Regions from separate parts of the Streptomyces sp. NPDC053750 genome, predicted to be linked through region 3. Evidence: predicted binding sites of a transcription regulator. Region 3 holds the regulator's gene; each other region holds the start of a gene.
The links. Region 3 encodes HrcA, which represses chaperone genes, less so after heat shock. Its sites were predicted from a motif close to TTNGCACTCNGNNNNNCNGAGTGCNAA; they were not measured.

Region 1 (9,370 bases), on a different contig from region 3:
CGCTGATCCGGATCGAGGAGAACGACACCCTCTCCGGCGGCCCCAGCCCCGAGCTGATCCAGCGCATGGAGAAGCTGATGGAGGAGATGACGAAGGCCGGCGTCCTGCTCGACACCGCCGGGCTGACCCCGACCGCCCAGGGCACCCGCGTCCACTACGAGGGCGGACAGCTGTCGGTCACCGACGGGCCCTTCACCGAGACCAAGGAGGTCATCGGCGGCTACGCGCTGATGCAGGCCAAGGACCAGGCCGAGGCAGTCGAGTGGACCAAGCGCTTCCTGAAGGTGCACGAGGAGTACTGGACGGTGACCTGTGAGGTGCGGGAGCTGATGGAGGGCTGAGTTCCGTTTTGTCCCGCGCTCCCGAGGGTGTTGCATGGTGGGCTGTGGAACCACAGCCCACCGAGGCCATCGAGACCGTCTTCCGTCTGGAGTCGCCCCGCGTCATCGCCGGCGTCGCCCGTCTCGTCCGGGACGTCGGCATCGCCGAGGAACTGGCGCAGGACGCCCTGGTGGCGGCCCTCGAGCAGTGGCCGCGGGACGGTGTGCCCGACAACCCGGGCGCCTGGCTCATGGCCACCGCCCGGCGCCGCGCCGTCGACCTGATCCGGCGCCGCGAGACCTACGCCCGCAAGCTGGCGGAGCTCGGCCGCGACCTGCCCACCGCCTCCCCGCCGCCCGAGGAGCCCGCCGACCCGGAGGACATCGACGACGACCTGCTGCGCCTGGTCTTCACCGCCTGCCACCCGGTGCTGTCCGCCGAGGCCCGCATCGCCCTCACCCTCCGCCTGCTCGGCGGCCTCACCACCCCCGAGATCGCCCGCGCCTTCCTCGTCCCGGAACCGACGGTCGCGCAGCGCATCGTGCGCGCCAAACGCACGCTGGCCAGGAAGAACGTCGCCTTCGAGGTGCCGTACGGGCCGGACCGGGCGGCCCGTCTCGGCTCGGTCCTGGAGGTCATCTACCTGATCTTCAACGAGGGCTACGCGGCCACCGCCGGCGACGACTGGCTCCGCCCCGCCCTGTGCGAGGACGCCCTGCGCCTGGCCCGCGTGCTCGCCGCCCTGATGCCGAAGGAGCCCGAGGTGCACGGTCTGGCGGCGCTGCTGGAGTTCCAGGCGTCCCGCACCGCCGCCCGCACCGGCCCCGACGGCGCGCCGGTCCTGCTGAAGGACCAGAACCGGCGCCGCTGGAACCGCATGCTCATCGCCCGCGGCATCACCGCCCTCGACCGGGCCACCGCCTCCGGCACCGGGACGCCGGGCCCGTACGCCCTCCAGGCCGCGATCGCCGCCTGCCACACGGTCGCCCACACGTACGAGGAGACCGACTGGCCGCGCATCGCCACGCTCTACGGCCTGCTCGCGGCCTGCGCGCCGTCCCCGGTCGTCGAACTCAACCGCGCGGTCGCCGTGTCGATGGCCGAGGGCCCGGCCCCGGCCCTCGCCCTCGTCGACGCCCTCGCCGCGGAACCCGCCCTGCGCGACTACCACCTGCTCCCCAGCGTCCGCGGCGACCTCCTGCTCCGCCTGGACCGTACGACGGAGGCCCGGGCGGAGTTCGCACACGCCGCGTCCCTGGCCCGCAACGACCGCGAACGCGAGCTGCTGACCCGCCGGGCGGAGGAGTGCCGTTAGGGCATCCGCGCCGGGTGCCCGATCAGCATCGTCGGTGCCCCCGCGACCCGGGTCAGGAACACCGTCGCCGCGTTCGGTCCCTGCGGCTTGACCTTCTTCCGCAGCTCCTCCGGCTCCACCGCCGAGCCCCGCTTCTTCACGGTCAGCGTGCCGACGCCGCGCTCGCGCAGCAGTGCCTTCAGCTTCTTCACGTTGAAGGGCATCCGGTCGGTGATCTCGTACGCCGTGGCGTACGGCGTCGCCAGGAGCTCGTCGGCGGTGACGTACGCGATGGTCGCGTCGAGCAGCCCGCCGCCGACCTGTTCGGCGACCTCGGCGACCAGATGGGCGCGGATGACGGCGCCGTCCGGCTCGTAGAGGTACCGGCCGGGCGTGCGGACCTCCGGGTCGGGCAGGCCGGTGCCGAGCAGGGTGCGGGGGCCCGGCAGCAACGTGGCCCGCACCGCCCCCGGCGTGCCGCCGAACCACAGCACCGCCTCCTTCACGTCCCCGCCGTCGGAGATCCACTCGGCCTCGGCGTCGTCGGGCACCGCCTCGTGCGGAATGCCGGGGGCGACCTTCAGCGCGGCGGCGCGGGGTGCCGTACGGGCGGCCTCGACGGCCCAGGAGAGCGGCGGCGAGTAGGCCTCCGGGTCGAAGATCCTCCCACCCGTCGCCCGGCCACCGCCCCTCACCGACGCGCTTCGCGCGGCCCCTGCTGATCGCCCGCCACGCCGCGCCGGGTCCACGAACACGGCGTCGTACCCGCCCGTGTCCACCTCCGTGACATCCGCCTCGCGCACCTCGATGAGCTCGCCCAGCCCCAGCGCCTCGGCGTTGGCGCGGGCCGCGGCGGCGGTCGCCGGATCGCGGTCCACGGCCAGCACCCGGATGCCCGCGCGGGCCAGCGCGACCGCGTCGCCGCCGATCCCGCAGCACAGGTCCGCGACCGAGGTCACGCCCAGGGCCGACAGCCGCTCGGCCCGGTACGCGGCCACGCTCGCCCGCGTCGACTGCTCCACCCCGTTGGGCGTGAAGAACATCCGCCCGGCGTCCCGCTCCCCGAACTTCGCCGCCGCACGCTGCCGCAGCCGCGCCTGTCCGAGCGCCGCCGACACCAGCTCGGCGGGATGGGTACGGCGCAGCCGGGTGGCGACGGCCAGCTCCCGCGCGGGATCGGTGTCCCGCACCTCGTCGAGGAGGGCGCGGCCTTCGGGGGTGAGCAGGGCGAGGAGGGAGTCGAGGTCGTTCACGCGGTCATTGTGGGCCAGTCGGTGGATGGTGCGCCCGCGGCGGGTGTCGCACGGGATCCGGCAGCCCGGGACTGCGAGGATCCGGCACCATGCGAGTAGTCGTACAAAATGACAAAAGCCGGTCGTTCGGGATGACTCGGGCGACCCGTTCACGCCTGCGGACGCGCGGCGTCCTCGCCGTCCTCGCCGTCGCCTCCCTCGCCGCCGGCTGCGCACAGGACGCCTCCGAGGTGCGCGGCGCTCCCGGGCAGCAGCGGCTCGAGGCGCCCGAGGCCCGCGCGCTCGACTCCTACGCGACCGGGCTGGGCGCGGCCCACGCCGCCCGGGTCGCCGCCGCCGAGCGCTGGAACCTGAAGTCGGTCCCGCTGACGCCACCGCCGGCCCCCCCTCGGAAGCCGGAGATCACCGCACGCGCGGGCTTCGAGGTGGACGGCCAGGAGGACGAGGGCCTCCCGCCGGTCTTCACCTCCGTCCCCACCAAGGAGCGGATCGTCTTCCTCACCATCGACGACGGCGCCGAGAAGGACCCGGCGTTCCTGCGCATGATGAGCGAGCTGAAGATCCCCTACACGGCGTTCCTCACCGACGAGGAGATCAAGGACGACTACGGCTACTTCGAGAAGATGCAGGCCCGCGGGATCACCCTCAACAACCACACGCTGAGCCACCCGTACCTCCCCGGCCTCTCCTACCAGGAGCAGAAGCGGGAGATCTGCGGGATGCAGGACGTGATCGAGAACCGCTACGGCAAGCGCCCCACCGTCTTCCGCCCGCCCTTCGGCAACTACAACCGGGACACCCTGCGCGCCGCGAAGGCCTGCGGCATCGAGTACGCGCCGATCTGGAGCGAGGAGGTCTACGTCGACCACTGGGAGTACCGCGAGTGGGACCGCGCCCTGCACCCCGGGGACATCGTCCTCACCCACTTCCGGGGCCGCGACGACTGGGACGGCACGATGACCGACATGGTCCGCCGGTTCCTGGACAAGGTCACGGCCGAGGGATACGCGGTGGCCCGGCTGGAGGACTACCTGTGAGGCGGGGGCGGTTCCGGCCGGCCGGGGCCGCCCTGGCCGCCGTACTGCTCACCGGCTGCGCCCAGTTCGCCGGCCCCGCCGCCCCCGCCGGGCACCGCGCGGCCGGCGAACCCGCCCAGGGCAGCGGTCAGGGGCAGGGCCTGCCGCACGTCGTGGACCACGTCCGCACCACCGACCGGGTCGTCTTCCTCACCTACGACGACAGCGCCGAGCGCGACCCCGGCCTCACCGACCTGATCCGCGAACGGCGGCTCCCGGTCACCCTGTTCCTCACCGACACCGTCGCCGGGCCGGCGTACGGCCACTTCGCCCGGCTGCGCTCGGTCGGCGCGAGCCTGCAGAACCACACCCTCGACCACCGCTCCCTGCGCGGTCTGCCCTACGCCGGTCAGCGCGCCGAGATCTGCGGCCAGCAGGGCAAGCTCAGGTCCCGCTTCGGCGTCCGCCCCCACCTCTTCCGCCCGCCCTACGGCACGTTCGACACGACGACCCTGCGCGCGGCCGCCGACTGCGGCATCGAGGCGCTCGTCCTGTGGCGCGCGGCCCTCGACGCCGACGGCGCCCTCACCTTCGCCCGCGGCGAACACCGCCTCCGCCCCGGCGACATCGTGGCCGTCGACCCGGACCACCCGACCGCCGCGAACCTGGCGCCCCGCACGGAACGCCTGCTCAAGACGATCGAGCAGCAGGGCCTGAGGGTGGGGCGCCTGGAGGACTACCTCTGACACGGCGACCTCTGACCGGGGAAATCGCACGACGCGCCGCCGGCATTGGCACTCCGCTTGACCGAGTGCTAATCGCGGTCATAGTCTCGGCTCTGGCACTCCCCACTGGAGAGTGCCAACAACGCGACGGGCAGGTCCGGCACCCGCGACGACGGATCGACCTGGTCGCCACCTCAGACAGTTAACCCCGTGAGATCTCCGAAGGGGGAGGTCGGATCGTGACGACCGCCAGCTCCAAGGTTGCCATCAAGCCGCTCGAGGACCGCATCGTGGTCCAGCCGCTCGACGCCGAGCAGACCACGGCTTCGGGCCTGGTCATTCCGGACACTGCCAAGGAGAAGCCCCAGGAGGGCGTCGTCCTGGCCGTGGGCCCGGGCCGCTTCGAGGACGGCAACCGTCTTCCGCTCGACGTCTCCGTCGGCGACGTCGTGCTCTACAGCAAGTACGGCGGCACCGAGGTGAAGTACAACGGCGAGGAGTACCTCGTCCTCTCGGCCCGCGACGTGCTCGCGATCGTCGAGAAGTAAGTCGAGCAGTAGTCGACTCACCTCGACGCTCAGAGTTCAGCAGCTGCGCCCCTGGCCCCCGCGACCGAAAAGAAGCCGGGCGCGAGGGGCGCAGTCAGTTTTTCGTTCAGACCAGATTTCCGAGAGGGCTCACGCTCCCATGGCGAAGATCCTGAAGTTCGACGAGGACGCCCGTCGCGCCCTCGAGCGCGGCGTCAACAAGCTCGCCGACACGGTGAAGGTGACGATCGGCCCCAAGGGCCGCAACGTCGTCATCGACAAGAAGTTCGGCGCCCCCACGATCACCAACGACGGTGTCACGATCGCCCGCGAGGTCGAGATCGAGGACCCGTACGAGAACCTCGGTGCCCAGCTGGTGAAGGAGGTGGCGACCAAGACCAACGACATCGCGGGTGACGGCACCACCACCGCCACCGTCCTGGCCCAGGCGCTGGTCCGCGAGGGCCTGAAGAACGTCGCCGCCGGTGCCTCCCCGGCGCTGCTGAAGAAGGGCATCGACGCGGCCGTCGCCGCCGTGTCCGAGGACCTCCTCGCCACCGCGCGCCCGATCGACGAGAAGTCCGACATCGCCGCCGTGGCCGCGCTGTCCGCCCAGGACCAGCAGGTCGGCGAGCTCATCGCCGAGGCCATGGACAAGGTCGGCAAGGACGGTGTCATCACCGTCGAGGAGTCCAACACCTTCGGTCTGGAGCTGGACTTCACCGAGGGCATGGCCTTCGACAAGGGCTACCTGTCGCCGTACTTCGTGACGGACCAGGAGCGCATGGAGGCCGTCCTGGAGGACCCGTACATCCTCATCAACCAGGGCAAGATCTCCTCCATCGCGGACCTGCTGCCGCTGCTGGAGAAGGTCATCCAGGCGGGTGCCTCCAAGCCGCTGCTGATCATCGCCGAGGACCTCGAGGGCGAGGCGCTCTCCACCCTCGTCGTGAACAAGATCCGCGGCACCTTCAACGCGGTGGCCGTCAAGGCCCCCGGCTTCGGCGACCGCCGCAAGGCGATGCTGCAGGACATGGCCGTCCTCACCGGCGCCACCGTCATCTCCGAGGAGGTCGGCCTCAAGCTCGACCAGGTCGGCCTGGACGTGCTCGGCACCGCCCGCCGCATCACCGTCACCAAGGACGACACCACGATCGTCGACGGTGCCGGCAAGCGCGACGAGGTCGAGGGCCGCATCGCCCAGATCAAGGCCGAGATCGAGAACACGGACTCCGACTGGGACCGCGAGAAGCTCCAGGAGCGCCTCGCGAAGCTGGCCGGCGGTGTGTGCGTGATCAAGGTCGGCGCCGCCACCGAGGTGGAGCTGAAGGAGCGCAAGCACCGTCTGGAGGACGCCATCTCCGCGACCCGCGCCGCGGTCGAGGAGGGCATCGTCTCCGGTGGTGGCTCCGCCCTGGTCCACGCCGTCAAGGTCCTCGAGGGCAACCTCGACAAGACCGGCGACGAGGCCACCGGTGTCGCGGTCGTCCGCAAGGCCGCCGTCGAGCCGCTGCGCTGGATCGCCGAGAACGCCGGCCTCGAGGGCTACGTCATCGTCTCCAAGGTGGCCGAGCTCGAGAAGGGCAGCGGCTACAACGCCGCCACCGGTGAGTACGGCGACCTGGTCAAGGCCGGCGTCATCGACCCGGTGAAGGTCACCCGCTCCGCCCTGGAGAACGCCGCCTCCATCGCCTCCCTCCTGCTCACGACCGAGACCCTGGTCGTCGAGAAGAAGGAAGAGGAAGAGCCGGCCGCCGCGGGCCACGGCCACGGCCACGCCCACTGAGCGCTGCGCTGAGCCGAACGGTGCCCGGTCCCCCCGCGGGGGGCCGGGCACCGTTTCCGTTTGCCCCGCCAGGCGAGACAACCGCCCCTCGGTGAGCCACAACGATCGGTTGTGCGCGCCTAGGGTGAAGCGGTGGACACCGAGGCATTGCGATCGTTCGTCCGGGCGGCAGAGCTCGGACGCATCCTCCGTGCGGCTGCCGAGCTGGGCGTGACGCAGCAGGCGGTCTCCAAGCGGATTGCCGCCCTGGAGCGCGAGCTGGGGGTCCGGCTGTTCACCCGAACCGCCCGCGGGGTGGAGCTGACGCTCGACGGCCAGGCGTTCCTCCCCCACGCGCGGAGCATCGTCGCCGGTGTCGAGCGCGCCCTCACCGCCGTCCGGCCGGGCTCCCGGGCCTTGCGGATCGACGTCCTCGGTCTGCGCAGCGCGCAGGCCGTCGTGCTGCACGACTACTGGCGCTCGCACCCCGGAACCGACCTCGACGTGGTGACCCTCAGGGTCGACGACCCGTGCGTGGCGGTCGCCGCCGTCCAAGCGGGCGACGTCGACGCCTCGTTCCGCACCGTCACCGACCCGGACGCGCTGCCGCCCGACGTGCGGATGATCCACGCCTTCGACTCCCCGCTGGAACTCCTCGTCGGCCCGCGCCATCCGCTCGCCTCCGCGCGCAGCCTCACCCCGGCGCAGCTGCGCAGGCACCGGATCTGGGTGCCGGGCATCGCGCCCGGAAGCGAGTGGGCGGAGTTCTACGACCAGCTCGCCACCGACTTCGACCTGCGCGTCGACGCGGCAGGCCCGCACTTCGGGGACGAGGTGCTCCTGGACACCCTCGCGGACTCCGCCGACGTGGCCACCCTCGTCGGGGCACGCGACCGGTACCTCTGGCCGGCCGACCACGACCTGCGCCGCATTCCCGTCGCGGATCCGACCCTCGCCTACCCGCTCTCGCTCGTCCTCCCCGGCACGAACCCGCATCCAGGACTCCGCGGAGTCATCACCCACCTCGCGAGCCTGCCCACGCTCCCCGGAACGGTCTGGCGCCCGTCCTGGGCAACGGCACCCCACCGCGGCGACAGCGGCACCGCACCGCAGAAGGGCTCATGACATGGGCGGCGACCGTCTCATGCGCATCCACAGCGCCGAGTTCCGGGCCATGGCCGAGCGCGTCCTGCGGGTCACCGAGCTCACCTCCCGCCTGAACGTCCTGCCCTTCGAGGACGAAGCGGGCAAGGCGGCACTGCTCGAACAGATCCTCGGCAGACCGCTGCCGACCGGAGTCACGATCTACCCGCCCTTCTTCACGGACCACGGCCTCCGCCTGGACCTCGCCGAGCGCGTGTTCATCAACCAGAACTGCACGTTCCTGGACTACGCCGGCATCCGCCTCGGCGAGCGCGTGATGGTCGGCCCCAAGGCCACGTTCATCACCGTCGGTCACCCCGTCGATCCCGAGGAGCGCCGGGGCTGGCTGAGCGGCGCGCCCATCGACGTGGCGGAGAACGTGTGGATCGGCGCCGGCGCCACCATTCTTCCCGGCGTCAGCATCGGCCGGGACGCCGTGATCGCCGCCGGCGCGGTCGTGGCCGACGACGTTCCGCCGGCCAGCCTGGTCACCGGCGGCAAGGCGACCGTGCACCGGCGGTGGTGAGACCTCTCCGCGGACGTGGCCCGTACGTCCCCTGCTTCTACTGCGGCCCGTACTTCCGGCCCGTCCGCGACGTGATCCCGCCCAGCAGCCCCCGCGGCACCAGCTTCGCCGCGCCCATCAGGGTCTTGTAGCGGGGGTCCGGAATGGACAGGGACTTGCCGCGGGAGAGGTCGGCGAGGCCCGCCGCGACGACCTTGTCCGCGTCGAGCCACATCCAGCCCGGGATGTTGTCCGTGCCCATCCCGGCCCGCTGGTGGAACTCCGTGCGCACGAAGCCGGGGCACAGCGCCATCAGACGTACGCCGCTGCCGGCCAGGTCCTTCGCCACGCCCTGCGTGAACTGCACCACCCACGCCTTGGAGGCGCCGTAGGTGCCGCGCGGGACGAAGGCCGCGACCGAGGCCACGTTGACGACTCCGCCGCGGCCCCGCTCCCTCATCCCCTCCACCGCCGCCGAGGTCAGCCGCAGCACAGCCTCGCAGTGCACCTTGAGCATCGTCAGCTCGTCGGCCATGGAGACGTCGAGGAAACGGCCCTTGTTGCCGAAGCCGGCGTTGTTGATCAGCAGGTCGACGGGGTTCCTGCGCGCGCCCAGCCGGGCGGCCACCGCGTCGATGCCGGCGTCCGTCGCCAGGTCGGCGGTGAGCACCTCCGCCTCGATGCCGTGCCGGTCGTGCAGCTCGGTCGCCTGCTCGCGCAGCCGCTTGGTGTCGCGGGCCACCAGCACCAGGTCGTGCCCGTCGGCCGCCAGTCGTCGCGCGAACGCGGCGCCGATGCCCGCCGTCGATCCCGTAATCAAT
Region 2 (9,370 bases), on a different contig from region 3:
CCGGCAACCCGACGCACTCCTTCAAGGACCGCGTCGTCGCCCAGGCCCTCGAGGCCGCCCGCGCCTTCGGCTTCACCACCCTCTCCTGCTCCTCCACCGGCAACCTCGCCGGTGCCGTCGGCGCCGCCGCCGCCCGGGCCGGCTTCCGTTCCTGCGTGTTCATCCCGCACGACCTGGAGCAGGGCAAGGTCGTCATGGCCGCCGTCTACGGCGGTGAACTCGTCGGCATCCAGGGCAACTACGACGACGTGAACCGCTTCTGCTCCGAGCTGATCGGCGACCCGGCCGGCGAGGGCTGGGGCTTCGTCAACGTCAACCTGCGGCCGTACTACGCGGAGGGCTCCAAGACCCTCGCGTACGAGATCTGCGAGCAGCTCGGCTGGCGGCTGCCCGACCAGCTCGTCGTCCCGATCGCCTCCGGCTCGCAGCTCACGAAGATCGACAAGGGTCTGCAGGAGCTGATCAAGCTCGGTCTGGTCGAGGACAAGCCCTACAAGATCTTCGGCGCCCAGGCCGAGGGCTGCTCGCCGGTGTCCACCGCGTACAAGGCGGGCCACGACGTCGTACGCCCCCAGAAGCCGAACACCATCGCCAAGTCGCTGGCCATCGGCAACCCGGCCGACGGGCCCTACGTCCTCGACATCGCGCGCCGCACCGGTGGCGCGGTGGAGGATGTGACGGACGAGCAGGTCGTCGACGCGATCAAGCTGCTCGCGCGGACCGAGGGCATCTTCGCGGAGACGGCCGGCGGTGTGACGGTCGGCGTCACGAAGAAGCTGATCGAGGACGGCGTGCTCGACCCGTCGCTCACCACCGTCGTCCTCAACACCGGCGACGGCCTCAAGACCCTCGACGCGGTGGCCGGCACCGGTCTCACCGCCACCATCCGCCCCAACCTGGACTCCTTCCGAGAGGCTGGCCTCGCATGAGCGTGACCGTTCGCATCCCGACCATCCTGCGCACCTACACCGGCGGCAAGGCCGAGGTCGCCGCCGAGGGCGCGACCCTCGGGGAGGTCATCACCGACCTGGAGAAGAACCACAACGGCATCGCCGCCCGCGTCCTGGACGACCAGGGCAAGCTGCGCCGCTTCGTCAACGTCTACGTCAACGACGACGACGTCCGTTTCGAGCAGGGCCTGGAGACCGCGACCCCGGACGGCGCGGGTGTCTCCATCATCCCGGCGGTCGCCGGCGGCTGATACGCCTCGTAGTACCCATTGCCCCCTCCGTGAGAGAAGCGGAGGGGGCAATTCCATTGGATTGAGCGCGGTAGAGTTGGGGAACGCGCCCCTGATCGAGAGATCCGGAGCCTTGAATTCCTGCTTTGCGCCCGACAAGAAGTAGCCAAAGTGTGGGCGTATTTCGCGGCTTTTGTGCCTTTCGCGTCACCCGACTTGACCCGAATTCAGGCGAAAGTTCGCCATATTCCGGACCGGGTACGTCCAGATTTCTCGTCCGATTGACCTGTTGCAGACGGCAGTTGGACAGATACATTCAGCCGCGGTCGACGCGTTCCGGCGCACGCCCCCAGTCGTGGGGGGTGAGGTCTGACCCGGGTCCGCGAAGTGCGGATCTGTGCAAGGGCCAGTAATAGGGGAGTTAGGCATGGCTCAGGGCACCGTCAAGTGGTTCAACGCGGAGAAGGGGTACGGCTTCATCGCGGTCGACGGTGGTGCGGATGTTTTCGTCCACTACAGCGCGATTCAGATGGACGGCTACCGCACCCTCGAAGAAGGCCAGCGGGTCGAGTTCGAGATCTCGCAGGGCCAGAAGGGCCCGCAGGCCGACATGGTTCGCCTCAGCGCCTGAGACGTTCGGCCACCGCAAGTAAACGGTTCTTCTCCGAAGGGCCCGCACCTCTCCCGGGGTGCGGGCCCTTCGGCCTGCCCGGAGCCTTGTTCGCGGGGGGCTGAGCGCCCCGCCCGATCCGCGGGAGGCGCTTGCACTCGACAGGGGCGAGTGCTAATCATTGGCGTTAGCACTCTGAAGGTGAGAGTGACAACGAAGGACCGGGTCGGTGAGGCCCGCAGGCCGCGTGGGGAAGGAACCGCGAGGCCGGCGAGCCGTCCGTCGCGGGCGCGGGCGCGGTCCGAAGGAATCACCCCCAGTCCTGGAGGGACCACTTCACATGGCCAAGATCATCGCGTTCGACGAGGAGGCGCGGCGCGGCCTCGAGCGCGGCATGAACCAGCTCGCGGACGCCGTCAAGGTGACGCTCGGCCCCAAGGGCCGCAACGTCGTCCTCGAGAAGAAGTGGGGCGCCCCCACGATCACCAACGATGGTGTCTCCATCGCCAAGGAGATCGAGCTCGAGGACCCGTACGAGAAGATCGGCGCCGAGCTGGTCAAGGAAGTCGCCAAGAAGACGGACGACGTCGCCGGTGACGGAACGACCACCGCGACCGTCCTCGCCCAGGCCCTGGTCAAGGAAGGCCTGCGCAACGTAGCCGCCGGCGCCAACCCGATGGCCCTCAAGCGCGGCATCGAGAAGGCCGTCGAGGCCGTCTCCGCCGCCCTGCTCGAGCAGGCCAAGGACGTCGAGACCAAGGAGCAGATCGCCTCCACGGCCTCCATCTCCGCCGCCGACACCCAGATCGGCGAGCTCATCGCCGAGGCCATGGACAAGGTCGGCAAGGAAGGCGTCATCACCGTCGAGGAGTCCCAGACCTTCGGTCTGGAGCTGGAGCTCACCGAGGGTATGCGCTTCGACAAGGGCTACATCTCGGCGTACTTCGCCACCGACATGGAGCGTATGGAGGCGTCGCTCGACGACCCGTACATCCTGATCGCCAACTCCAAGATCGGCAACGTCAAGGACCTGCTGCCGCTCCTGGAGAAGGTCATGCAGTCGGGCAAGCCGCTGCTGATCATCGCCGAGGACGTCGAGGGCGAGGCCCTGTCGACCCTGGTCGTCAACAAGATCCGCGGCACCTTCAAGTCCGTCGCCGTCAAGGCCCCGGGCTTCGGCGACCGCCGTAAGGCCATGCTCGGCGACATCGCCATCCTCACGGGCGGCGAGGTCATCTCCGAGGAGGTCGGCCTCAAGCTCGAGAACGCCACGCTGGACCTGCTGGGCAGCGCGCGCAAGGTCGTCATCACCAAGGACGAGACCACGATCGTGGACGGCGCCGGCTCCGCCGACCAGGTCCAGGGCCGGGTCAACCAGATCCGCGCCGAGATCGAGAACAGCGACTCGGACTACGACCGCGAGAAGCTCCAGGAGCGCCTGGCGAAGCTGGCCGGCGGCGTGGCCGTCATCAAGGCCGGTGCCGCCACCGAGGTCGAGCTCAAGGAGCGCAAGCACCGCATCGAGGACGCCGTCCGCAACGCGAAGGCGGCCGTCGAGGAGGGCATCGTCGCCGGTGGTGGCGTGGCCCTGCTCCAGGCCTCCCAGGTCTTCGAGAAGCTGGAGCTCTCGGGTGACGAGGCGACCGGCGCCAACGCCGTGAAGCTCGCCCTGGAGGCCCCGCTGAAGCAGATCGCCGTCAACGGTGGTCTCGAGGGCGGCGTCGTCGTCGAGAAGGTGCGCAACCTCCAGGTCGGCCACGGCCTGAACGCCGCCTCCGGCGAGTACGTCGACATGATCGCCGAGGGCATCATCGACCCGGCGAAGGTGACCCGTTCCGCGCTGCAGAACGCCGCCTCCATCGCCGCGCTGTTCCTCACCACCGAGGCCGTCATTGCCGACAAGCCGGAGAAGGCCGCCGCGGCCGGTGCTCCGGGCGGCATGCCGGGCGGTGACATGGACTTCTGATCGACCTCTGGTTGATCAGCGTCCCGCACGCGCCGAGGGCGGCACCCCCTGTTCCTGCAGGGGGTGCCGCCCTCGGGTGCGTCCGGCCGCCGGGCTCGGTCGGCGTGGATGTCGAGCCCGCCGGTGCCCGGGTGGATCAGGCCTGCTCGCCCTGGTCCTGCTCGGCGCCCTCGACCTCGGTGGTGAGCGGGCTGTTCTTCACGTCCTTCAGCCACCAGGTGAGGTCGCCGGTGCGGACGCTCTTGTCGTTCGCCTTCTGGTCGACGTTCTCCGAGTCCTTCACCTGAGCGGACGTGGAGTCGCCCGGGCCCTGCTCGAAGACCATGATGACGTCCGCGGTCGCCGCGGGCGCGGCGAAGGCGCCCATGCCGGCCACCAGGCCGGCCACGATCGCAGTGCGGGCGAGAATCTTCCTCATGTTCCGTCTCCTGATCGTTGAACGAGGTGTACTGCGGTGTACGGGCATTGATGTACCCGGGCGTGGACGGCGATGATCAGTTTCCGCGCGCGTTCATCCTTCCGTGCGTCTCCTGACCAGGTGCGAAGCGGCTCGGCGCCGGTGGCGCACGGCCTGTCGGGGTGTCAGTTCCCGGGGCCCTGACTCCAGTTGGCCGATGGTCCGGGCCGCCGGGGCGTGTATGACCCGGGTCACGGACGGGGGCCGGAATGCGGAGGCGGGAGCGCTGGTTGTGCATGACCGCAGCTTCAATGCATGTGCACATACTGACCGGTACCTCTCCCCAGGAGCCCCCACGTGACCGTCACCGCCTCCGAGGCCGCGTCCCGCGCCGCCCAGGTCCTCGCCCGCCCGGCCACCATCAACGGTCTGACCGTCCCGAACCGCATCGCGATGGCGCCGATGACCCGGATGTTCTCCCCGGGCGGCGTGCCCGGCGAGGACGTGGTCTCGTACTACTCCCGCCGTGCCGCCGCCGGTGTCGGTCTGATCGTCACCGAGGGCACCTACGTCGGCCACGACTCCGCCGGGCTGAGCGACCGCGTCCCCCGCTTCCACGGCGAGGAGCAGCTGGCCGGCTGGGCGAAGGTCGCCGAGGCGGTGCACGCCGCGGGCGGCACCATCGTGCCGCAGCTGTGGCACATCGGGATGGTGCGGAAGGCCGGGGACCCGCCGTTCGCCGACGCGCCCGCCGTCGGCCCCTCCGGCCTGCGCATCGGCGAGGACGAGGTCACCGGCAAGGTGATGACCCAGCGCGACCTGGACGACGTCGTCGGCGCCTTCGCCGAGGCGGCGGCCGCCGCCGAACGCATCGGATTCGACGGCGTGGAGATCCACGGCGCCCACGGCTACCTCGTCGACCAGTTCCTGTGGTCGGGCACCAACCGCCGCACCGACGCCTACGGGGGCGACCCGGTGGCCCGCACCAGGTTCGCCGCGGAGATCGTGGCCGCAGTGCGGGAGAAGGTCTCGGCCGAATTCCCCGTGATCTTCCGCTACTCGCAGTGGAAGCAGGACGCCTACGACGCCCGCCTCGCCGAGACCCCCGAGGAGCTGGAGGCCATCCTCACCCCGCTCGCCTCGGCCGGCGTCGACGCCTTCCACGCCTCCACCCGCCGCTACTGGCACCCCGAGTTCGACGACTCCGACCTCAACCTCGCCGGCTGGACCAAGAAGCTGACCGGCAAGACCACCATCACCGTCGGCTCGGTCGGCCTCGACGGCGACTTCACCAAGGCCTTCCTGGGCGAGGGCGCCCCGATCGGCAGCCTCGACAACCTCCTCGACCGCATGGAGCGCGACGAGTTCGACCTCGTCGCCGTCGGCCGCGCGCTGCTCCAGGACCCGCAGTGGGCCGAGAAGGTCCTCACCGGCCGCTTCGACGCGCTCGCCCCGTACGACGCGGCGTCGCTGAAGACCCTCAGCTGAGCCGGGCGCGCACCACGGCGTAGGGTCCGTGGGATGACGATCCCTGGACCCGTGGAGTCAGTGGAACCCGTGGTGCGCACCGCCTGCGGCGCGGTGCGCGGCCGGACCGAGGACGGGCTGACCGTCTTCCGAGGCATCCCGTTCGCCCAACCCCCGGTCGGAGACGCCCGGTTCGCCGCCCCGCGCCGCGCCCGTCCCTGGGACGGCATACGTGACGCGTACGCCTTCGGCCCGCCGCCCCCGCAGGACCTCGGCATCGCGGGCACCACCGGCGTCCTCGACGCCCCCGAGGGCGACGACTGGCTGACGGTCAACGTCTGGACCCCTGCCCCCGACCCGGCCGCCCGCCGCCCGGTCATGGTCTGGATCTACGGCGGCGCCTACAAGCTCGGCCACTCCGGCAGCCCTGGCTACGACGCCCGCCGCATCGCCGAGGACGGCGACCTGGTCGTCGTCACCTTCAACTACCGCGTCGGCATGGAGGGTTTCGCCCACATCGAGGGCGCGCCCGCCAACCGGGGCCTGCTCGACCAGGTGGCAGCGCTGGCCTGGGTGCAGGACAACATCGCGGCGTTCGGCGGCGACCCCGACCAGGTCACCGTCTTCGGCGAGTCGGCGGGCGCCGGTTCCGTGGCCTCCCTGCTCGCGATGCCCCGCGCGACCGGACTCTTCCGGCGGGCCATCGCCCAGAGCGTGCCGGGCACGTTCTTCTCCACCGCCCTCGCCGCCGACATCGGCGCCGCCCTCGCCGCCGAGCTGGGTCTGCGCCCCACCGTGGAAGACCTCGGGGAGGTCGCTCCGGACCAGCTCGTCAAGGCGGGTCAGGCCCTCGCTCCGAAGATGCCGGGCAATGTCCCCCGCTGGGGCCAGGCGGCACCCACGGTCACCCCGTACGCGCCCGTCGTGGACGGCGAGTTCCTGCCGGTCGCGCCCTGGCAGGCGCTCGCGTCCGGCGCGGCCCGTGACGTCGAGCTGGTCGTCGGTCACAACCGCGACGAGAACCGGCTGTTCACCGCGATGGCGGGCAAGCTGGGCGAGATCGGCGAGGACCGGGCGAGCGCCGCCCTGTGCCTGTACGCCCCGGGAGGCGAGGCCGCCTACCGCGCGGCGTTCCCGGACGCGTCGGCCAACGACCTCTACGAACGCGTCCAGACCGACTGGCTGTTCGCGATGCCGTCCCTGCACCTGGCCGAGGCCCACCTGGCGGGCGGCGGCCGGGCCCACGTCTACGAACTGACCTGGCCGGCCCCGGCCTTCGGCGGTGCCCTGGGCGCCTGTCACGCCCTGGACCTCCCCCTCCTCTTCGGCACCTACCACGCCGACCTCGGCGCCCTCCTCTTCGCCGGTACGGAGCCGTCCCCCGAGGCGCTGGCCCTGTCGTCCCGTTTCCGGGCCGCGTGGACCGCGTTCGCGCGCACGGGTGATCCCGGCTGGCCCGCGTACGACACACAGCGGCGCCTGGTGCAGGTGCTGGACGCCGAGCCGGTCGTCGCGCCGTATCCGCAGGAGGCGTCGCGGCGGTTGTGGGAGGGGCACGAGTTCGCGGCGCTGCCCCTGCTGGGACCGGAGGCTTGAGCTTTCGGGGCCCCCTGCTCGGCCTGTTCGTCGTGCCGGTCGTCGGCGGCCTGTACTTCCTCGGCCAGGCGGCGACCGCCGACGGTACCCCGCAGTGCGACGGCATCATCGAGGAGTACGGGGACGCGGAACGCTCCGGCCCCATGAAGCCGGGGGAAACGTGCAACCTGTACGACTTCACCGACGGCCGCTCGTCGGGCACGCGGACGTACGAGCAGCAGAAGAAGGCGCAGGACGAGGAGGCGGTGGACGACTACTGGGCCGGGGGCTGGTGGCTCGCGTACGGCGTGACGGGCCTGGCCGTCGTCGCCCACCGGGGCCGAGAACGCCGTCGCTCCTGAGGCGCGGGTCTCGCGGCGTTCCAGGCGTCCCCGACTTCCACGTGGCCGTGGGGCCGCCCGCCTCTCGGGCGGTGTCGTGCGGCCCCAGCGCGTCCGTCAGGCGGGTGGCCAGTTGCGCAGGGCCGTGTCGGCCACCCGCTGGAGGTCTTCCCGGGTGGCTCCCCCGGTGGCCTGCACGGAGATGCCGTTGGCGAACGTCATGAGGTAGCGGGCGACGTGCAGCGGGTCGGTGCCGGGCGGCAGGTCGCCGTCGTCGACGGCCTCCCGGAACCGGTCGCGGAGCTGGGCGACGCCCCCTTCGCGCCAGTCGGCGAGCAGGTCACGGGCGGAGCGCCCCGTCTCGCCGGAGGCGAGTGAGCCCTGCACGCCCAGGCAGCCCGAGGGGCAGTCGGGGCGGGTGCAGACCTGCACGGCACCCTTCAGGAAGGCCGTCGCCACCTCTCGGGCGGTCGGTTCCCGCAGGGCCCGGGCGACGTAGGAGGCGGGCCCCTCCTCGTAGCGCTCGAGCGCCTTGCGGAACAGGTCCTCCTTGTTGCCGAAGGCCGCGTACATGCTGGTGCGGGTGATGCCCATGGCGCTGGTCAGGTCGGTGAGGCTGGCGCCCTCGTAGCCCTGCTCCCAGAAGACCCGCATGGCCTTCTCCAGGGCCTCGTCGGCGTCGAAGCCCCTCGGCCGGCCGATCGGCCCCTTCTGTCGCGTCTCCATGGCCCCCAGTCTACGCCTTCCGTATCGATCGGTACGGATGTGCTACGGTCGCTTTCAGTACCGATCGGTACAGAAGATCGTGGAGGTCTTTCACCATGGGACAGCTCGAAGGCAAGACGGCCGTCGTCACCGGCGGCAGCACGGGGATCGGCCTGGCCAGCGCGGTGCGGCTGGCGGAAGAGGGCGCGCACGTGTTCATCACCGGGCGGCGCAAGGCGGCGCTGGACGCGGCCGTGGAGATCATCGGTCCGGAGCGGGCCACGGGCGTGGCCGGTGACGTCTCGGACCAGGCCGACCTGGACCGGCTCTACGACGCGGTCCGCGCCCGCGGCCGAGGGCTCGACGTGGTCTTCGCGAACGCGGCGATCGCCTCCCTCGTGCCGCTGGAGGAGATCACCGAGGAGCGGTTCGACGAGATCTTCCGCGTCAACGTGCGGGGCACGGTCTTCACCGTGCAGAAGGCGTTGCCGCTGCTCAACGACGGCGCCTCGGTGATCCTCAACGCCTCCACCGCCGCCGACAACGGCGCGGAGGCGTTCAGTCTGTACGCCGCCTCCAAGGCCGCCGTCCGGACCTTCGCGCGGGGCTGGGCCAACGAACTCAAGGGGCGTGGCGTCCGGGTCAACGCGATCTCCCCGGGTCCGGTCGAGACCCCCGGGATCACCAACCTCTTCGGCGAGGAGAACCTGCCCGCCATGCGGACGACCCTCGCATCGGACACCGCGATCGGGCGGATGGGGCGCCCCGAGGAGGTCGCCGCGGTGGTGGCCTTCCTCGCCTCGGGGCAGAGCAGCTTCGTCCTCGGGGCGAACTGGTACGTCGACGGCGGCGAGAACCAGATCTGACCCGGTGGGGTGACGCCGGTACGGGTCAGAGGCCGCCCATCGGCTCGATGTCCACCCGTACCGGCGTGCCCCACACCCGCAGGACCTCGTAGTCCGTGAACTCGTGGACGAGCCGGTACGCCATGGCGGCGTGCGGGCCGCGCAGTTGGGCCGCGATGTACAGCTCGGCCTCGCGGCGGTCGCGGCGCGGGGTGCCGCACAGCTGCCACGCCTGGCCGTTCCACAGCTCGGGCAGCCAGCGCTGCTGGGGCTGCGGCCGGTCG
Region 3 (9,370 bases):
AGACCCGGTTCCTGTCCCTCCTCTACGGCGAACTGGCCCCCTTCGACGGCGGCGTCCGCTGCACCCTCGCCTCCGCGGGGCACCCGCTGCCCCTGCTCCTCTCGCCCGACGGCACCGTCCGCACCGTCGCGCAGCCGCAGACCCTCCTCGGCGTCGTCGAGGACGCGACGTACACCAGCGAGACCTTCGAGCTGCGCTCCGGCGACACCCTGCTGTGCGTCACGGACGGGATCACCGAGCGGCGCAGCGGCTCCCGCCAGTTCGACGACGGGGACGGGCTCGCCGCGGTGCTCGCCGGGTGCGCGGGGCTGGAGGCCGGGCTGGTCGCCGAGCGCATCCGGCGACTGGTGCACGAGTTCGGGTCCCGGCCCCCGGAGGACGACCTGGCGCTGCTGGTGCTGCAGGCCGAGTAGTCACGCCGTACGGGGCAACCGCGGCCGTACGGGACAATGGAACGCATGCCCTCCGCACTCCCCGACGGCGAACCCGTCCCCGCCGACGGCGCCCTGCCCGCGTCCGCGCTCGCCGGGGCCGCCGACCGCCCCCTCGGCTTCTACCTGCACGTCCCGTACTGCGCGACCCGCTGCGGCTACTGCGACTTCAACACCTACACCGCCACCGAGCTGCGCGGCACCGGCGGCGTCCTCGCCTCCCGTGACAACTACGCCGAGACCCTCGTCGACGAGGTCCGGCTGGCCCGCAAGGTGCTCGGCGACGACCCCCGCGAGGTCCGCACGGTCTTCGTCGGCGGCGGTACGCCGACCCTGCTGGCCGCCGGTGACCTGGTACGGATGCTGCGCGCGATCCGCGACGAGTTCGGCCTCGCCGCGGACGCGGAGGTGACGACGGAGGCCAACCCGGAGTCGGTCGACCCCGCCTATCTGGCGGCGTTGCGCGAGGGCGGCTTCAACCGGATCTCCTTCGGCATGCAGAGTGCGAAGCAGCACGTGCTGAAGGTGCTGGACCGCACCCACACGCCGGGACGTCCCGAGGCGTGCGTGGCGGAGGCCCGTGCGGCCGGCTTCGAGCACGTCAACCTCGACCTGATCTACGGCACCCCCGGCGAGTCCGACGACGACTGGCGGGCCTCGCTGGACGCGGCGCTCGGCGCCGGACCCGACCATGTCTCGGCGTATGCCCTGATCGTCGAGGAGGGCACCCAGCTCGCGCGGCGCATCCGGCGCGGGGAGGTGCCCATGACCGACGACGACGTCCATGCCGACCGGTACCTGATCGCGGAGGAGACGCTGTCGGCGGCGGGCTTCGACTGGTACGAGGTGTCGAACTGGGCCACGTCCGACGCGGGGCGCTGCCTGCACAACGAGCTGTACTGGCGGGGCGCCGACTGGTGGGGCGCGGGGCCGGGGGCGCACTCCCACGTGGGGGGCGTGCGGTGGTGGAACGTGAAGCATCCGGGGGCGTACGCGGGGGCGCTGGCGGCGGGGAAGTCGCCCGGCGCGGGCCGCGAGGTGCTGACCGGCGAGGACCGGCGGGTCGAGCGCATTCTCCTGGAGCTGCGGCTCCGCGAGGGTGTCCCGCTCTCTCTCCTCCGCGAGGAGGGACTCGCCGCCTCTCGCCGTGCCCTGTCGGACGGGCTGCTCCAGGAGGGGCCGTACGAAGAGGGGCGGGCCGTACTGACCCTGCAGGGGCGGTTGCTGGCGGACGCGGTGGTGCGGGACCTGGTGGACTGACAAGGCGCCTGAACGGCCTCGTCCGCAAACGCCGGACGGGCTGGATTCAGCCCGTCCGGGGACGGGACGGGAAGGGGCGGCGGGGGTGAAAAACTCAGGTCGTCACGAAGTCGATCAATTCCTCGACCCGCCCCAGCAGCTCCGGCTCCAAGTCCTTGTAGGAGCCCACCCGCGCCAGGATCGCCTGCCACACCGCGCCCGTGTTCTCGGGCGGCCAGCCCAGGGCCCGGCACACGCCCGTCTTCCAGTCCTGGCCGTGCGGGACGCGGGGCCAGGCGTCGATGCCCAGCGACGACGGCTTCACGGCCTCCCAGATGTCGATGTAGGGATGGCCCACGACCAGCGCGTGCTCGCTCGTCACCGACTCCGCGATCCGCCACTCCTTCGAACCCGGCACCAGATGGTCCACCAGGACCCCCAGCCGCGCGTCCGGCCCCGGGGCGAAGTCGGCGACGATCGACGGGAGGTCGTCCACGCCCTCCAGGTACTCCACGACCACGCCCTCGATGCGCAGGTCGTCGCCCCAGACCTTCTCGACCAGCTCGGCGTCGTGCCGCCCCTCGACGTAGATGCGCCCGGCACGGGCCACACGCGCGCGTGCCCCCGGGACCGCCACCGAACCGGACGCCGTACGGGTGGGCCGTACCGGACCGGACGACGGCCGTACCAGCGTCACCACCCGCCCCTCCAGCAGGAAGCCGCGCGGCTCCATCGGGAACACGCGGTGCTTGCCGAAGCGGTCCTCCAGGGTCACCGTGCCCGCCTCGCAGCCGACCACCGCGCCGCAGAACCCGGTGCCGGGCTCCTCGACCACCAGGCCGGGATCGGCCGGGACCTCCGGTACCGGCTGCGGTTTCTTCCACGAAGGGGTCAGGTCGGCGGAGTACTGGCGCATTCTGATGACGATACGAGGAGCGGGTGAGCGGTGATCAGCGCGACACGCCGAACCGGGCGGCGAGCGCGTCCCGTTGGGCCCGGACGAACGCCGCGTCCACCACCGCTCCGTGACCGGGAATGTACAGCGCGTCCTCACCGCCGAGGTCGAGCAGCCGGTCCAGGGCGGCGGGCCAGTGCGACGGTACGGCGTCGGGGCCCGCCTGCGGCTCGCCGGACTCCTCGACCAGGTCGCCGCAGAAGACGACCTCCACCTCGCCCGGCACCAGCACCGCGAGGTCGTGGCCGGTGTGCCCGGGGCCCACGTTGGCGAGCAGGACCTGCCGGCCGCCGCCCAGGTCGAGCGTCCACTCGCCGCAGACCTCGTGGGGAACCCGGACGAGCGCGTCGGCCGCCTCCTCCGCCGGCCGCGTGTCCAGGCCCTCGGCCACCGCGTCCGACCGCAGCGCCTCCCGCCCGTGTCCGCCCCGCGCGAACACCGCGTCCGTGCCCACCGCGCCGTACACCTCCGCGCCCGCGAACGCCGCGGCGCCGAAGACGTGGTCGAAGTGCGGGTGGCTCAGCGCGAGATGTGTCACACGGTGACCGGCGAGCTCCTGCGCCTGCGCGCGCACCCGGGCGCCCTCACCGAGGCTCGACCCGGCGTCCACCATCAGGGCCGCGCCCGCGCCGACCACGAGCCCCACGGTGCAGTCCCATCCCGGCAGCCGGCGTCGGCCGACCCCGGTGGCCAACCTCTCCCACCCCAGGTCTTCCCAAGTCACGCTCATGACGGCGACGCTATCGGTGGGCGCCCCCTCGGGCACGGCGACGCGGTACCGGCCGGGAACCGGCCTTGCCGGGGGCGTACCCCACGGCCGTACACTGGGCCGGGGAAGTCTGGCACTCGCGCGCCGTGAGTGCCAGAGAGGACGCCGGGCGGACGACTTCGGGAGGTGTGTGCGCCGATGCTCAGTGAACGCAGGCTGCAGGTGCTGCGCGCCATCGTCCAGGACTACGTCGGCACCGAGGAGCCGGTCGGCTCCAAGGCCCTCACCGAGCGGCACAACCTCGGCGTCTCGCCGGCCACCGTGCGCAATGACATGGCGGCCCTGGAGGACGAGGGGTTCATCGCCCAGCCGCACACCAGCGCGGGGCGCATCCCGACCGACAAGGGCTACCGGCTCTTCGTCGACAAGCTGGCCGGCGTCAAGCCGATGACCGCGCCCGAGCGGCGTGCCATCCAGAACTTCCTGGAGGGCGCCGTCGACCTCGACGACGTGGTGGCCCGTACGGTGCGGCTGCTCGCGCAGCTGACCCGGCAGGTCGCCGTCGTGCAGTACCCGTCGCTGACCCGCTCGACCGTGCGGCACGTGGAGCTGCTCTCGCTCGCGCCCGCGCGCCTGATGCTCGTGCTGATCACGGACACCGGGCGGGTCGAGCAGCGGATGGTCGACTGCCCGGCGCCGTTCGGTGAGGCGTCCCTCGCGGACCTGCGGGCGCGGCTCAACAGCCGGGTCGCGGGGAGGCGGTTCACGGACGTGCCGAGCCTGGTGGAGGATCTGGCGGACGCCTTCGAGGCCGAGGACCGCGGTACGGTCTCCACCGTGCTCTCCACTCTCCTGGAGACGCTGGTCGAGGAGAACGAGGAGCGGCTGATGATCGGCGGCACCGCCAATCTGACCCGCTTCGGGCACGACTTCCCCTTGGTGATCCGACCCGTCCTCGAGGCGCTGGAGGAGCAGGTCGTGCTCCTCAAGCTGCTCGGCGAGGCGAAGGATCCGGGCGTGACCGTACGGATCGGTCACGAGAACGCCCACGAAGGACTCAACTCCACGTCCGTCGTGTCGGTGGGCTACGGTTCGGGCGGCGAGGCGGTTGCCAAGCTCGGCGTGGTCGGACCGACCCGCATGGACTACCCGGGAACGATGGGAGCGGTACGCGCAGTGGCACGGTACGTCGGACAGATCCTGGCGGAGTCGTAGGTGGCCACGGACTACTACGCCGTACTCGGCGTACGCCGCGACGCGTCCCAGGACGAGATCAAGAAGGCGTTCCGGAGGCTCGCCCGCGAGCTGCACCCGGACGTCAATCCCGATCCGAAGACCCAGGAGCGGTTCAAGGAGATCAACGCCGCGTACGAGGTGTTGTCGGACCCGCAGAAGAAGCAGGTCTACGACCTCGGCGGCGACCCCCTCTCGCAGGCGGCCGGCGGTGGCGCGGGCGGCTTCGGCGCGGGTGGCTTCGGGAACTTCTCGGACATCATGGACGCGTTCTTCGGTACGGCGTCGCAGCGCGGGCCGCGCTCGCGCACGCGCCGGGGCCAGGACGCGATGATCCGTATCGAGGTCGAGCTGGACGAGGCCGCGTTCGGTACGACCAAGGACATCCAGGTCGACACGGCGGTCGTCTGCAACACCTGCAACGGCGAGGGTGCGGCGCCCGGCACGGCGGCCCAGACGTGTGACATGTGCCGCGGTCGCGGTGAGGTGTCGCAGGTCACCCGGTCCTTCCTGGGCCAGGTCATGACCTCGCGTCCCTGCCCCCAGTGCCAGGGCTTCGGCACCGTGGTCCCGACCCCGTGCCCGGAGTGCGCGGGCGACGGCCGGGTCCGCTCCCGGCGCACGCTGACCGTGAAGATCCCCGCCGGTGTCGACAACGGCACGCGGATCCAGCTCGCGGGCGAGGGCGAGGTCGGCCCCGGCGGCGGTCCCGCCGGCGACCTGTACGTCGAGATCCACGAGCTGCCGCACTCGACCTTCCAGCGCCGCGGCGACGACCTGCACTGCACGGTCACCATCCCGATGACGGCGGCGGCCCTCGGCACGAAGGTGCCGCTGGAGACGCTCGACGGCATGGAGGAGGTCGACATCCGCCCGGGCACCCAGTCCGGCCAGTCGATCCCGCTGCACGGCCGGGGTGTCACCCACCTGCGCGGCGGCGGCCGGGGCGACCTCATCGTCCACGTCGAGGTGACCACCCCGACCAAGCTCGACCCCGAGCAGGAACGCGTGCTGAGGGAGCTTGCCAAGATGCGCGGCGAGGAGCGTCCGCAGGGGCAGTTCCAGCCTGGGCAGCAGGGTCTCTTCTCCCGGCTGAAGGACGCGTTCAACGGGCGCTGATGCGCTGAGCCGAGGGGCGTCCGCGGTCTTGTCGCTGCGGCGCCCGCAGGTCCTGGCCGGGGGTCCGGGGGTTGCCCCCGGGCAGGCACAGTCAGCCTGGGCAGCAGGGTCTCTTCTCCCGGCTGAAGGACGCGTTCAACGGGCGCTGATGCGCTGAGCCGAGGGGGGTCCGCGGCCTTGTCGCTGCGGCGCCCGCAGGTCCTGGCCGGGGGTCCGGGGGTTGCCCCCGGGCAGGCACAGTCAGCCTGGGCAGCAGGGTCTCTTCTCCCGGCTGAAGGACGCGTTCAACGGGCGCTGATGCGCTGAGCCGAGGGGGCGTCCGCGGCCTTGTCGCTGCGGCGCCCGCAGGCCCTGCCGGGGGCCCGGGGAGGCGGCCTTCGTGGCGTGCCGCCAGGGGTTTTTCGATGCGGATGCTCCTGGCGTATGCCGCCGGAAGCCCGGATTCGGACTTGTGCGGAGGACGTGACACCATGCGGTCATGTCCTCCGCACTGACCGATCTTTTCCCCTACCCGATCGTGCAGGCGCCCATGGCGGGCGGCGTCTCCGTGCCGGCGCTCGCCGCCGCGGTCTGCGAAGCGGGAGGGCTGGGATTCCTGGCCGCCGGGTACAAGACCGCGGACGGGATGTACCAGGAGATCAAGCAGTTGCGCGGACTGACGAGCCGCCCCTTCGGCGTCAACCTCTTCATGCCGCAGCCCGAGACGGCCGACCCCGCCGCCGTCGGTGTCTACGCCCATCAGCTGGCCGGCGAGGCCGCCTGGTACGAGACGGAGCTCGGCGACCCCGACTGCGGCCGGGACGACGGCTACGAGGCCAAGCTCGCGGTGCTGCTGGACGACCCGGTGCCGGTGGTGTCGTTCCACTTCGGTGTCCCCAGCCGTGAGGTCGTCGACTCCCTGCACCGCGTCGGCACCTTCGCCCTGGTCGCGGCGACCACCGCGGAGGAGGCCCGGGCCGTCGAGCGGTCCGGCGCCGACGCGGTGATCGCGCAGGGCGCCGAGGCCGGCGGACACCAGGGCACCCACCGGGACCACCCGGAGACCGGCGGCGTCGTCGGCACCGGACTGCTGTCGCTGGTCGCCCAGGTCCGGGAGGCGGTGAGCCTGCCGATCGTCGCCGCCGGCGGCATCATGCGCGGCGGCCAGATCGCCGCGGTGCTCGCGGCCGGCGCGAGCGCGGCCCAGCTCGGCACCGCCTTTCTCGCCACCCCCGAGTCCGGCGCGCACGCCCTGCACAAGGACGCGCTGACCAACCCCCTGTTCGTCCGCACCGAGCTGACCCGTGCCTTCTCCGGCCGCCCCGCCCGCGGCCTGGTCAACCGCTTCCTGCGCGAGCACGGCCCGTACGCCCCCGCCGCCTACCCGGAGGTGCACCACCTCACCGCGCCGCTGCGCAAGGCGGCGGCGAAGGCGGGTGACGCGCAGGGCATGGCGCTCTGGGCGGGCCAGGGCCACCGGATGGCCCGGGACCTGCCCGCCGGCCGGCTGGTGGAGGTGCTGGCGGCCGAACTCGCGTCCGCCGGGACAGCGTTGTCGCAGTACACGACGGGAGGCAACGCCCGATGACGGCACCGGTGTTCGTGGTCGACTCGCTCCAGCCGGGGGACCCGGCCGCGGGGGAGTACGTCCTGGACGGCCCCGAGGGGCGGCACGCCGTCTCGGTGAAGCGGCTGCGGGCGGGCGAGGACGTCGTCCTCACCGACGGGCACGGCCGCTGGGCCGAGGGCGTCGTGAAGGCCGCCGAGGGCAAGGACCGCCTGGTGGTCACCGTTGCGGACGGCGTGCGCGAGGAGCCCGCCGAACAGCCCCGCATCACCGTCGTCCAGGCCCTGCCGAAGGGCGACCGCGGGGAGCTGGCCGTCGAGACGATGACCGAGGTCGGCGTCGACGCGATCGTGCCGTGGGCGGCGTCCCGCTGCATCACCCAGTGGAAGGGCGACCGGGGTCTGAAGGCGCTCGGCAAGTGGCGGGCGACGGCCCGGGAGGCCGGCAAGCAGTCCCGCCGGGTCCGTTTCCCCGACGTCGCGGACGCGGCGACGAGCAAGCAGGTTGCCTCACTTCTGGCCGACGCAGACTTCGCCGCCGTACTCCACGAGAGCGGCGACGCGCCGCTGGCCGCCGCCGAACTCCCCGCCTCCGGCGACATCGTGCTGGTCGTCGGTCCCGAAGGGGGCGTGTCCCCCGAGGAATTGGCGCTCTTCGCCGAGGCCGGTGCGCACCCCTACCGCCTGGGACGCAGCGTCCTGCGCACCTCCACCGCCGGCACCGCGGCGACCGCCGTACTCCTCGCCCGCACCGGCCGCTGGTCCTGACGGCGTCGGCCCACCCGCCCCGACGGGCGGTCCGGCGGAGGCCGACCGGTCCGAACCGGCGTTCACGGCACAACCGTTCACGGTGGTGAGGAGTGGCCGTATGCGCCCTACCGCGGGGCCGACGCCGGTGGCAGGCTGCCGTGCATGGGGGCATTGAGGCGTATTTCGCACCGGGTGAGCCGGCCGCGCGGGCGGCGTGTCGCACTGGTGGCGGGCGGCGCGGTCGTCGCCGTCGGCGGTGTCGTCGCGTGCGATCCGGACGGGCTGAGTTCCGCGTCCGTGGCGTACACGACCGACCAGACCGTGACGCGCGAACTCGACCGGCGGGACGCGGACGTGCGGTGGCTCACCTGCACGTCGTCCTTCGGGGACACTGGACGGAGCGCCTCGGCCACCGAGAAGAACGTCGCCTCCGTCCACTGCGAGGGCAAGACCGACGGCGGCCAGGACATCACCGTCGACGGCGAGGTGACCCGGGTCGTCAACGGCGCCTGCGTGCGCGGGAACCTGACCGCGAAGGTGGACGGCAAGGAGTGGTTCCGGGTCAAGGGGCTGGGGAACTGCGACGCCACGAGCGCCCCGCCCGCGAACCGGCCCTCCCAGCAGCAGCCCGGACCCACCGTGACCGTCACCCGGACCGTCTGGTGCCCGGACGACCCGCACTGCCGCCCCGTGGAGGGCAAGTAGCCCGGCGGCCGGTGGCCGGTAAGTGATCCAAACCTCTGTCGGCGGGCGGCGCCCCTGCATAGGCTGAGGGGGTGACACAGCCCGCAGCGCCTGCCTACCTCCGCTTTCCGCACCCGCACGGCGAGTTGGTCGCCTTCACCGCCGAGGACGACGTGTGGCTCGCCCCGCTCGACGGCGGCCGCGCCTGGCGGGTCAGCGCCGACAACGTGCCGGTGAACCACCCGCGCATCTCGCCCGACGGCACCACCGTCGCCTGGACCTCCACCCGCGACGGCGCCCCCGAGGTGCACATCGCGCCCGCCGACGGCGGCCCCGCCAAGCGCCTCACCCACTGGGGCAGCATCAGGACCCAGGTCCGCGGCTGGACCCCGGACGGACGGGTCCTCGCCCTCAGCACCTACGGACAGGCCAGCCTGCGCCGCAGCTGGGCCCGCGCCGTCCCGCTCGACGGCGGACCGGCCACCACCCTGCCGTACGGGCCCGTCGGCGACGTCGCCCACGGCCCGCACACCGTGCTGCTGTCCGCGCCGATGGGCCGCGAGGCCGCCTGGTGGAAGCGCTACCGGGGCGGCACCGCGGGCAAGTTGTGGATCGACGCCGCCGACGACGGCGAGTTCGTCCGGCTGCACGCCGACCTCGACGGCAACATCGAGTACCCCTTCTGGGTCGGCGAGCGCATCGCCT

Region 1: a site for HrcA is predicted at 4,676-4,702, ahead of groES (co-chaperone GroES). Genes of this name have one in related genera too.
Region 2: a site for HrcA is predicted at 1,978-2,004, ahead of groL (chaperonin GroEL). Genes of this name have one in related genera too.

The regions. Positions count from the first base shown of each region.
Region 1 is NZ_JBITXB010000007.1:345,053-354,422, forward strand. Features, by position in the region: gene ACIGO6_RS22340 (YciI family protein) at 1-341, shown strand, start outside; gene ACIGO6_RS22345 (RNA polymerase sigma factor) at 386-1,636, shown strand; gene ACIGO6_RS22350 (methyltransferase domain-containing protein) at 1,633-2,868, opposite strand; gene ACIGO6_RS22355 (polysaccharide deacetylase family protein) at 3,000-3,905, shown strand; gene ACIGO6_RS22360 (polysaccharide deacetylase family protein) at 3,902-4,630, shown strand; gene groES (co-chaperone GroES) at 4,849-5,157, shown strand; gene groL (chaperonin GroEL) at 5,297-6,922, shown strand; gene ACIGO6_RS22375 (LysR family transcriptional regulator) at 7,055-8,026, shown strand; gene ACIGO6_RS22380 (DapH/DapD/GlmU-related protein) at 8,028-8,570, shown strand; gene ACIGO6_RS22385 (SDR family NAD(P)-dependent oxidoreductase) at 8,608-9,370, opposite strand, start outside.
Region 2 is NZ_JBITXB010000005.1:165,030-174,399, forward strand. Features, by position in the region: gene thrC (threonine synthase) at 1-929, shown strand, start outside; gene ACIGO6_RS16615 (ubiquitin-like small modifier protein 1) at 926-1,201, shown strand; gene ACIGO6_RS16620 (cold-shock protein) at 1,608-1,811, shown strand; gene groL (chaperonin GroEL) at 2,131-3,756, shown strand; gene ACIGO6_RS16630 (hypothetical protein) at 3,893-4,174, opposite strand; gene ACIGO6_RS16635 (NADH:flavin oxidoreductase) at 4,511-5,641, shown strand; gene ACIGO6_RS16640 (carboxylesterase/lipase family protein) at 5,675-7,216, shown strand; gene ACIGO6_RS16645 (hypothetical protein) at 7,213-7,557, shown strand; gene ACIGO6_RS16650 (TetR/AcrR family transcriptional regulator) at 7,654-8,262, opposite strand; gene ACIGO6_RS16655 (SDR family NAD(P)-dependent oxidoreductase) at 8,358-9,107, shown strand; gene ACIGO6_RS16660 (hypothetical protein) at 9,133-9,370, opposite strand, start outside.
Region 3 is NZ_JBITXB010000001.1:542,931-552,300, forward strand. Features, by position in the region: gene ACIGO6_RS02310 (SpoIIE family protein phosphatase) at 1-413, shown strand, start outside; gene hemW (radical SAM family heme chaperone HemW) at 459-1,691, shown strand; gene ACIGO6_RS02320 (DUF3097 domain-containing protein) at 1,786-2,586, opposite strand; gene ACIGO6_RS02325 (MBL fold metallo-hydrolase) at 2,621-3,355, opposite strand; gene hrcA (heat-inducible transcriptional repressor HrcA) at 3,533-4,549, shown strand; gene dnaJ (molecular chaperone DnaJ) at 4,550-5,686, shown strand; gene ACIGO6_RS02340 (nitronate monooxygenase) at 6,165-7,253, shown strand; gene ACIGO6_RS02345 (16S rRNA (uracil(1498)-N(3))-methyltransferase) at 7,250-7,999, shown strand; gene ACIGO6_RS02350 (hypothetical protein) at 8,144-8,686, shown strand; gene ACIGO6_RS02355 (S41 family peptidase) at 8,758-9,370, shown strand, end outside.